DNA from 3 places in the Streptomyces sp. NPDC020747 genome. Region 3 is predicted to be linked to each of the others. Evidence: riboswitches for the same ligand, from Rfam matches in the RefSeq annotation. Region 3 holds a riboswitch; each other region holds the start of a gene.

Region 1 (3,265 bases), on a different contig from region 3:
CGTCGAGCGCACCCGCACGCTGGTGAACGCCTTCGAGGAGGCCGAGGGCCGCCGCCCGCGCATCCTGGTCGCCAAAATGGGCCAGGACGGCCACGACCGCGGCCAGAAGGTGATCGCGACCGCCTTCGCCGACCTCGGCTTCGATGTCGATGTCGGCCCGCTGTTCCAGACGCCGGGCGAGGTGGCCCGCCAGGCCGTCGAGGCGGACGTGCACATCGTCGGGGTGTCCTCGCTGGCCGCCGGGCACCTGACCCTCGTACCGGCGCTCAGGGAGTCGCTCGCGGAGGAGGGGCGCGAGGACATCATGGTCGTGGTCGGCGGGGTGATTCCGCCGCAGGACGTGCCCACGCTGATCGAGATGGGCGCGGCGGCCGTCTTCCCGCCCGGGACGGTGATCCCGGACGCGGCGTACGACCTGGTCGAGCGCCTGGCCACCGACCTCGGCCACGAACTCTGAGCCCCATGGCGATCGACCTCGACACCTATGTGAAGGGCGTGCTCGACGGGAAGCGGGCGCTGGTGGCGCGGGCCATCACACTCGTCGAGTCGACGAGGCCCCAACACCGGGCGATGGCGCAGGAGTTGCTGACCGAGCTGCTGCCGCACAGCGGGAAGGCGCGGCGGATCGGCATCAGCGGTGTGCCGGGCGTGGGCAAGTCGACGTTCATCGACGCGTTCGGGACGCTGCTCACCTCGCTCGGGTACCGGGTCGCGGTGCTCGCCGTCGACCCGTCGTCGACCCGGACGGGCGGGTCCATCCTGGGCGACAAGACGCGTATGGAACGCCTGGCAGTCGATCCGGCGGCCTTCATCCGGCCCTCCCCCACCGCGGGCACGCTCGGCGGAGTCGCGAAGGCGACCCGGGAGTCGATCGTGGTGATGGAGGCGGCCGGTTACGACGTCGTACTCGTGGAGACGGTCGGCGTCGGCCAGTCCGAGACCGCGGTCGCGAACATGGTCGACTCCTTCCTGCTCCTCACCCTCGCCCGCACCGGGGACCAGTTGCAGGGCATCAAGAAGGGTGTCCTGGAGCTGGCCGACGTGATCGCCGTCAACAAGGCGGACGGGCCGCACGAGCGCGATGCCCGGGGCGCGGCAAGGGAGTTGGCGGGCGCGCTGCGGCTGATGCATCCCGCCGACGCCGCCTGGACGCCACCGGTGCTGAGTTGCAGCGCCCGTGAGTCGACCGGCCTGGACACGGTCTGGGAGCGCCTCGAACAGCACCGTACGCTCCTCGACTCCGCGGGCCGCCTCGCCGCCAAACGCCGTGACCAGCAGGTCGACTGGACCTGGACGATGGTGCGCGACGAGCTTCTGGGCCGACTGCACGCCGACCCTGCCGTACGCGCCCTCGCGCCGGACCTCGAACGGCAGGTACGAGAGGGCGAGTTGACGGCGACACTGGCGGCCGAACGAATCCTGAGGGCATTCGGACCCCGGCCGGACTGAGCCGCCTCAGGGGCGCGGGGCTGTACCGATTTGCGGCTCCGCCGCGGGGCGCGATCAGCCGCCACCGGCCGGCATCTAAAAAATCGACGCGTCCGACCCCCAACCCTTAGGCTGGCCCGCGTAGCTGGTTCGCCCCGTCCGCCAGGCGGGATGCGTCGCAAGAGGGAACCCGGTGGGAATCCGGGACTGCCCCGCAGCGGTGAGCGGGAACGACCGCCGTCATACGCACTGGGCCCCATGAAGCGGGGCTTGGGAAGCGACGGCCAGTAGGTGTCCTCCGTACGGAGGGTGTGCCCGCGAGTCCGAAGACCTGCCAACTGCCCGCGCGCAAACCACTTGTGCGCGGACACCCCGGTGACCTCGTGGGCAGGTCGGCGTACATGTCCGGCGGACGATCGCGCCTTGCCGCGCGAGATGCTTCCGCCGGGTTCGTCACCCCCTTCGCGCTCACGTCCGTCCCGGGATCTCAGGGAGACATCTCGCGAAGGAGAGTTCCGTGACATCGAAGTCCGCAGCCGCGGCGGCACGGGCCACCGTGTACGGCTACCCCCGTCAGGGCAGGGGCCGGGAACTGAAGAAGGCGATCGAGGGGTACTGGAAGGTCCGCGTCGACGCCGACGCCCTCCGGGCCACCGCCGCCGAACTGCGCCGCGCCAACTGGCGGCAGCTGGCCGAGGCCGGCATCCACGAAGTGCCCACCGGCGACTTCTCGTACTACGACCATGTCCTGGACACCAGCGTCATGGTCGGCGCGATCCCCGCCCGCCACCGCGCCGCGGTCGAGGCCGACGCGCTCGACGGCTACTTCGCGATGGCCCGCGGCACCCAGGACGTGGCGCCGCTGGAGATGACGAAGTGGTTCGACACCAACTACCACTATCTGGTCCCGGAGTTGGGCCCGGACACCGTCTTCACGGCCGACTCCGCCAAGCAGGTCGCCGAGCTCCGCGAAGCCCTCGCGCTCGGCCTCACCGCCCGGCCGGTCCTCGTCGGCCCCGTCACCTATCTCCTGCTCGCCAAGCCCGCACCCGGTGTGGCCGCCGACTTCGACCCGCTGACCCTGCTCGACCGGCTGCTGCCCGTGTACGCCGAGGTCCTCTCCGACCTGCGGGCGGCGGGCGCGGAGTGGGTGCAGCTCGACGAACCGGCCCTGGTCCAGGACCGTACGCCCGCCGAACTCAACGCCGCCACCCGCGCCTACCGCGATCTCGGCGCGCTCACCGACCGTCCGAAGCTGCTGGTCGCCTCCTACTTCGACCGGCTCGGCGACGCGCTGCCGGTGCTGGCCAAGGCGCCGGTGGAGGGCCTCGCCCTCGACTTCACCGAGGCGGCAGCCGCCAACCTCGACGCGCTCGCCGCCGTGGGCGGACTGCCCGGCAAGCGCCTGATCGCGGGCGTGGTCAACGGCCGCAACATCTGGGTCAACGACCTGTCGGCGTCGCTCGCCACGCTCGGCACCCTGCTCGGGCTGGCCGACCGGGTCGACGTGGCCGCGTCCTGCTCACTGCTCCACGTGCCGCTCGACGCCACCGCCGAACGGGACATCGAGCCGCAGATCCTGCGCTGGCTCGCCTTCGCCCGGCAGAAGACGGCCGAGACCGTCACCCTCGCCAAGGGTCTCGCCCAGGGCACGGGTTCGATCACCGGCGAACTCGCCGCCAACCGGGCCGCCCTGGCCTCCCGCGCGAACTCGCCCATCACCCGCGACCCCGCTGTGCGCGCGCGGGTCGGTGCGGTCACGGACGCCGACGCCCGCCGCTCCCAGCCGTACGGCGAACGCACCGCCGCCCAGCGCGCCCACCTCGGCCTGCCGCTG
Region 2 (3,265 bases), on a different contig from region 3:
TCGCGGTAGAAGCGCTTCTGCGCCGCCGGATCGCCGTAGCGGGCGTACACGTCGTCGGGGACCAACTCGGCGAAGTAGGAACGCAGTTCGGTGCGCAACCGCTCCTGCTCCGGCGTGTATTCGAGATGCACGGCGCCTCCTGGCTCCCACTGGCCCGCTCGTTCGGCCACCCGGACCTGACGGCGCACACCGTAGAACGTGTTCCAGAAATTGGGAATGCCGACGACGTACGCGACTGCCACGCACGCACACACCGAAGGGCCCCAGGATGTGCTCCAGGGGCCCTTCGGTGTGTGAACGGGTCAGTGCGCGACCGGAGTTGCCCGCCCTTCGGCCGCCTTCTCGCCCTCGGCCACGGCCGGTTCGGGAGCCAGCACGCGCTCCGCGAGCAGCCCGAAGACCAGGCCGTACGCGGTCCACAGGGTCACCTGGATGGCCAGGGTCGCCAGTCGGTACTGCCACAGCAGGGTGGCCGGGAAGCCCGCCGGCGCCTCGTTGAAGGACGGCAGGAACGCGTACGCCAGGCCGACGGCCAGGACGAAGGACGCGCCCGCCGCGAGGGTGGCGTTCCAGTTGCCCAGGCGCGGTGCGAGGCGTTTGCCGAGGATCACCGCGGCGACGGCCAGCAGCACGCTGAGCACGATCATCAGGAGGAACAGCGCGGTGCGCTGGTTGAGGGTGTCGGGGTCGCCGACGGCGGGCGGGTTCGCCGGGTACTTGAGGAACGGCACCAGGTAGACCGCGACCAGACCGGCGGCGGCCAGCAGCAGGGCGCTGGCTCGCGGCCCGAAGCGGCCGATCCTGCCGAGGGCGAAGCAGTACGCGAGGGCGGCTATGCCGCCGAACGCGACCCCGTAGACGAGGACGCCGGTGGACAGACCACCGGTGGACTGCATGGCACGGGAGACGAGTTCCTCGCCGCCGTGTTCGTGGGCGTGGGCCTCCTCGAACGCGATGGCCTGGTCCACCCGGGGTTCGCCCAGGAAGTAGGCGACGACCAGGGCGAGCACGCCCGCGGCAAGACCCGCGAGCATGCCGCGCACCAGGAGATTTCTGACGGTGACGGAGTTCATCGAGTTGTCCTGTCGGTTCTTTGTCGCCGTCAGTGGCAGGGGAAGCCGAGCAGGTGGCGGGCGTCGTGCACCCACTCGTGCACGCCTTCGCCGGAGACCAGGGAGGTGGCGCCCTGTTCGGCGCCGACGAAGTAGAGGAGCACCAGCATCAGGATGCCGAGGAAGACCGCCCAGGGGGCGATCGCGCCGATCGGCAGCTTTGCGGGTACGTCGGGGGTGGTTACGGTCGGCTGGGCGACGGCGGACTGCGCCATGGCAGGACCTCCTGGGGGAACTCGCGTCCCATCTCGGTGGTGCACAGGACGACGGCCACGGGTCTGACTTGCTCGACCTCCGCCTCCCCTGCTGGGAGGCGGTTGCGCGGGGCTTACAGTGGCGCGACCGTGCCGGATTCCCACCGGCTTCCGTCGTACCGTCGTCAATATCGACGAGAAGGTACCGCGAAGCGGAGTCGCGGCCAAGGGCGCACGGAATGCCGGGGGTGCGCCGGTGCCCTGGTCACGACCCCAATTCCCGGTACGGGCAGGGGTGTTGAGCACGTGTGGAACGCGAGGGCGGGCCGATGACCAGCCGAGTGATGTTGATCTCACCAGTGATGAGCGCGGCGTTGCGGGAGGCGCGTTTCGAAGACGGATGCCCCGTCGACCCGGCCGGGCTGCGGCTCGCCGGGGCGGCCGCGGGCTCGCTGCCGGCCGCCGACCGGGTCCTGGTCTCACCCACCGTTCGCTGCCGGGAGACGGCGGCGGCCCTCGGGCTCGACGCCCTCGCCGTCACCGAGCCCGACCTGGCCGGTCTGGACGTGGGCCGCTGGCGCGGGGCGACCCTCGCCGAGGTGAGCACCGACGAACCGGAAGCCGTGGGGCGCTGGCTGGCGGACCCGTCGTCCGCACCGCACGGCGGCGAGTCGGTGGCCGGGCTGTGCGAGCGCGTGGCGAAGTGGCTGGAGACGGTGGCGGATCCGAGTTCCGGGGCTTCGGGCTCAGGCTCGGCCGAGGGTTCAGGACCAGGCTCCGTCCGGATCATCGCCGTCGTCGAGCCGGAGATCGTACGGGCCGGGGTGGTGCGGGCACTCGGGGCCCCGGAGTCGGCGTTCTGGCGCGTCGACGTGCCGCCGTTGGCCGCGACGGAGTTCAGCGGGCGGGCCGGGCGTTGGAACGTACGGGTCGGACGGGCGCTCGGAGAGCCCAGGGAGTGAGGTCAGGCGGGCGCCCAACTGAACGGCCCCTCGCGACACGGCACCTCGGGGCGTGGCGCCCTCCCCCGCAACACTGCACCCGGCACCCGACACCCGACACCCGACACCCGACCGGAAACGTCACCTCCGCCGGACACGTCACCTCCGTACGTCACCGCACCGCACGGGGCCTCGCTGCACGGAACCTCACCTCAGGACGGCGAGAAACTCCGTGCAGGCACGCGCGCAGTCGCGGCAGGTCTCGGCGCCCTTCTCGGCGCCGGGGCTCCGGTCGAAGGCATGGGCGGTCTCCAGGCAGACGGCACGGCACCACTCCACCTGGGCGCGCATCCCGGCCTCGGCCTGCGTGGTCTGCTCGGCGAGGGCGCGGCAGGTCGCGTCGCAGACCTCCGCGCAGAGGATGCCCTTGCGCCTCAACTCCTGCTGATCGTCGGGGCCGTCGAGTTCGGCGAGGCTCGCGCGCAGGGCGCAGACCCGTGCGCACTCGCTACATGCCTGCGCACAGGCGAACCGGTCCTCGAGGAAACGAACGAGTTCCTGCTGCTCTGTCAATGACACGCGGTTCGGGTAGCCGGACATCGCCACGCCAAACCCGCCTTCACACCGGGCCGCGGAGCCAGAAGTGGCTGAGCGTGTCGAAGTTATTGACGTGCTCACGGCCAGACTCTACGTTCTGACCGGTTTACCGAACCACGTTCGGTATATCGATCCGTTCGTGGCGGGTGCGCACACCCCGGCAACCAACCCGGTGTGGGCGACCACTGACCCGCGACAACCTTCGGATCGGCAGACAAGGAGGCCTCGTGCGCATCGCGGACATGCTCACCGGGACAGCACTGGGTGCCGTGTTGGCGACGACGGTGCTACCGACCCCGGCAGCCGCGGCGTCGACCATCGTCGTGGCCGTCAACGGGAACGACGCCGCCGCCGGCACCCTCGACCAACCGCTGCGGACCGTCCAGAAAGCCGTCGACAGGGCGAAGGCGGGCGACACCAT
Region 3 (3,265 bases):
GACCGACAGCAGTTTGCGGGAGCCGACGGCGAAGTCGCCCAGCGCGGGCGACAGACAGCCGCCGGGTATGTCGTCGTGGTTGCCGACCGTGGAGTACCAGGGGATGCCGAGCCCCGGGCTGGTCACGGGCCGGATCGCCGCGTCGAGGAAGCCGGGGATGCGGGGCAGCCCGCGCCGCTTGTCCAGGTCGCGCAGGGCCGCGTCGTCCGGGTGCCAGAAGAGCGGCAGGCCGGAGTTCTGGACGCCCTCGTACACCGACGGATCCCCGGTGTTGGGAGTGATCCGGCCGCCGCTCATCAGCGTGAGGAACCACTCCAGTTCGACCGCGGAGTTGTTGTCGACGTTGTCGCCCGTCGTCATCACGAACCCGGGCGCGAGGCCGGTGTGCGGGCCCTGGCCGAGCGCGTTCACCTGCTCCACGAGCGCGACCGCCCCCGCCACCGTCAGCGCCTCCTGGGCCCGCCACGCGGCGGGCCCGCGCGACCGCAGGAACTCGGTGCGCAGCGGGTTCTGCACGTCGGTGAGGTGCAGGTCGGTGAACTGCACGAAGCACGCGAGCGGTGTGCGCCGGTCCTGGCGGCCGGTGGCGGCAGGCGCGAGTTCTCCGCGTACGACCATGGGCCAGCCGGGGCCCGATACGAGCCGTCGGTAGGTGTCGGCGTGCGCGCGGCCGCCGAGGCGGGCCGTCGTCTCCAGGGTGGTCGCCGCGTACGGGGCCGCGCGGCGCGGCGGCCGTCGGATGGCGAGTGGCGGGTGTGGGGCGGCCCTCCCGGCGGCGGGCTGCACGGAGGGGGCCGGGCGCTGCCGCGGGAAGACGGCCGCCACTCCTCCGGTGGCTCCCGCGGCGACGGCACCGGACGCGACGGCACCGGACGCGAGCAGAAAGTGACGACGGTTGATCGAGGATGCGGACGGGGGTGGGGACGGTGGCGGGGACGTGGGTGTGGACGAGGGCGGGGGAGCGGATGCGGTCCCCGCCGTTTCGGTCCCGGTCATGGGGCGGCCCTCCGTGCCTCCGAGAGACTGACTGAGCGGAACCACTCATTCAGGCCGCGGGGGCCGGGGCGTGGGCAGGGGTGTGGCGCAGCCGTGAACACCGCCGGAACAGGCGGGACGGCCGATGGGGCCCCGTACTGCCGGTCTGCCCACGGGTCCGAGCGCAGGTCCGCCCGCCAGTGGGCCCGCAGGTCCGCAGGTCCGCCCACCGGGCCGCGACACCCGCCGTGATAGCTTGCCAAGGCCAGTCGAACCCATGTACGTGGGTCAGGGAATCCGGTGGGAATCCGGAGCTGACGCGCAGCGGTGAGGGTGACGGGCGGGGCATCGGCCACTGGACCGGAACGACGGTCCGGGAAGGCGCCTCGTCCGGGTGACCCCGAGTCCGAAGACCTGCTGGCGGCCTCCGCGGTCACGCGCCGACGGGGGAGCACCGTACGACCGGGCTCCGCGTTCGAGCCCTCGACGCCTGAGGAACTCCCGTGCCCGTCGCACGTCTTGCCCGTCCCGCTGCCCTCGCCCTGTCCGGGGCCCTCCTGCTGACCGGCTGCGGTTCGGGAGACTCGGGGGACTCGTCGTCCGACACGGACTCCGGGGCCGCCGTCACCCTCGACAACTGCGGACAGACCGTACGCGTCGAGTCCCCGCCCCGGCGGGCCGTCTCCCTCAACCAGGGCACCACCGAGATCATGCTCTCGCTCGGCCTCGCCGACCGCATGGCCGGCACCGCCACCTGGACCGACCCGGTGATGAAGGGCCTGGAGAAGGCGAACGCGAAGGTGAAGCGGATCGCCGACAACAACCCCTCCTTCGAACGGGTCCTGGACGCCGACCCCGACTTCGTCGCCGCCTCGTTCGTGTCGACGCTCGGCAAGGGCGGAGTGGCCACCCGGGAGCAGTTCGAGAAGCTCGGCGTGCCCACCTACGTCTCGCCCTCCGACTGCGTCGGCAAGGACAACGCCTCGGGCGGCGACGGAGCGCGGAAGAAGGCCCTCGGTATCGACGCCATCTACGGCGAAGTGCGCGACCTGGCCGAGGTGTTCGGCGTCGAGAAGCGCGGCGAGCGACTCGTCGCCGACCTCAAGCAGCGCACGAAGAAGGCCACTTCGGGGATCGACGCATCCGATGTCACTCTCCTGTACTGGTTCGCCAACTCCGACTCGCCCTACATGGCGGGCTGTTGCGGCGCGCCCGGTGTCATCACCCGGACCCTCGGCGCGAAGAACGTCTTCGACGACACGCACGAGGAGTGGCCCCAGATCAACTGGGAGACCGTCGCCGACCGCGACCCCGACGTGCTCGTCATCGGCGACCTCACGCGCAAGTCGCAGACCGCCGAGTCCGCGAAGAAGAAGATCGAGTTCCTGGAGTCCGACCCGGTCACCAAGAACATGACCGCCGTCAAGAAGAAGCGCTACGTCCTGCTCAGCGGGCAGGCGATGAACCCGACCATCCGCACGATCGAGGGCGTCGAGCAAGTCGCCGCCGCCCTGCGGGAGTTCGGGCTCGCCGGGTGACACGGCCGCGCCTGGGACTGCTCATCGCCGCGGGCGTCGCCCTGCTCCTCCTGTCCGTCGCCGTCGCGATCACCATCGGTCCCGCGGACATCCGGGTCGGCGACGTCTGGTCCGTGGTCGCGTCCCATCTCGGCTGGGGCAGCTCGGAGTTGACCCCGATCCGGGAGGGGATCGTCTGGGAGCTGCGGCTGCCGCGTACCCTCCTGGCGGCCGTGTGCGGGGCTGGACTCGCCGTGTGCGGCGCCGTGATGCAGTCCCTGCTGCGCAACCCGCTCGCCGACCCGTTCGTCCTCGGGGTGTCCTCGGGCGCCTCGACCGGCGCCGTGATCGTGGTCGTCCTGGGGGTCGGCGGGGGCCTGGTCTCGGTCTCCGCGGGCGCGTTCCTCGGCGCGGTGCTGTCGTTCGGGCTCGTCCTGCTGCTCAGCCACACGCTGGGCGGGGCGACGGACCGGGTGGTGCTGAGCGGGGTCGCCGCGATGCAGCTCTTCTCCGCGCTCACCTCCTTCGTCGTGATGACCGCCGCCGACGCCGAGACCACCCGCGGGGTGCTGTTCTGGCTGCTCGGTTCGCTGAGCGGGGTCGGCTGGACCGACGTCTGGGTGTGCTTCGCGGTCCTCGCGGTGACACTGCTGGTGTGCCTCGGGTACGCGAGGACGCTCGACGCGTTCGCCTTCGGCCAGGACGCCGCCGCGACGCTCGGGGTGTCGGTGGCCCGTACGCGGCTCGTGCTGCTGTGTGCCACGGCGTTGCTG

The links. Region 3 has a riboswitch for cobalamin ahead of ACH4YP_RS21580 (ABC transporter substrate-binding protein). Riboswitches for the same ligand answer to the same signal wherever they lie in the genome.
Region 1: linked by a shared signal. The riboswitch ahead of metE (5-methyltetrahydropteroyltriglutamate--homocysteine S-methyltransferase) and the one ahead of ACH4YP_RS21580 (ABC transporter substrate-binding protein) in region 3 are both predicted to bind cobalamin.
Region 2: linked by a shared signal. The riboswitch ahead of ACH4YP_RS28350 (CbtB-domain containing protein) and the one ahead of ACH4YP_RS21580 (ABC transporter substrate-binding protein) in region 3 are both predicted to bind cobalamin.

Annotation. Positions count from the first base shown of each region.
Region 1 is NZ_JBIRTJ010000004.1:4,728-7,992, forward strand. Features, by position in the region: gene scpA (methylmalonyl-CoA mutase) at 1-457, shown strand, start outside; gene meaB (methylmalonyl Co-A mutase-associated GTPase MeaB) at 463-1,449, shown strand; cobalamin riboswitch at 1,558-1,782, shown strand; gene metE (5-methyltetrahydropteroyltriglutamate--homocysteine S-methyltransferase) at 1,946-3,265, shown strand, end outside.
Region 2 is NZ_JBIRTJ010000011.1:280,952-284,216, forward strand. Features, by position in the region: gene ACH4YP_RS28340 (acyl-CoA dehydrogenase family protein) at 1-131, opposite strand, end outside; gene ACH4YP_RS28345 (CbtA family protein) at 303-1,073, opposite strand; gene ACH4YP_RS28350 (CbtB-domain containing protein) at 1,103-1,327, opposite strand; cobalamin riboswitch at 1,363-1,505, opposite strand; gene ACH4YP_RS28355 (histidine phosphatase family protein) at 1,636-2,268, shown strand; gene ACH4YP_RS28360 (ferredoxin) at 2,455-2,847, opposite strand; gene ACH4YP_RS28365 (right-handed parallel beta-helix repeat-containing protein) at 3,087-3,265, shown strand, end outside.
Region 3 is NZ_JBIRTJ010000008.1:25,311-28,575, forward strand. Features, by position in the region: gene ACH4YP_RS21575 (TIGR03767 family metallophosphoesterase) at 1-996, opposite strand, end outside; cobalamin riboswitch at 1,225-1,412, shown strand; gene ACH4YP_RS21580 (ABC transporter substrate-binding protein) at 1,479-2,513, shown strand; gene ACH4YP_RS21585 (FecCD family ABC transporter permease) at 2,510-3,265, shown strand, end outside.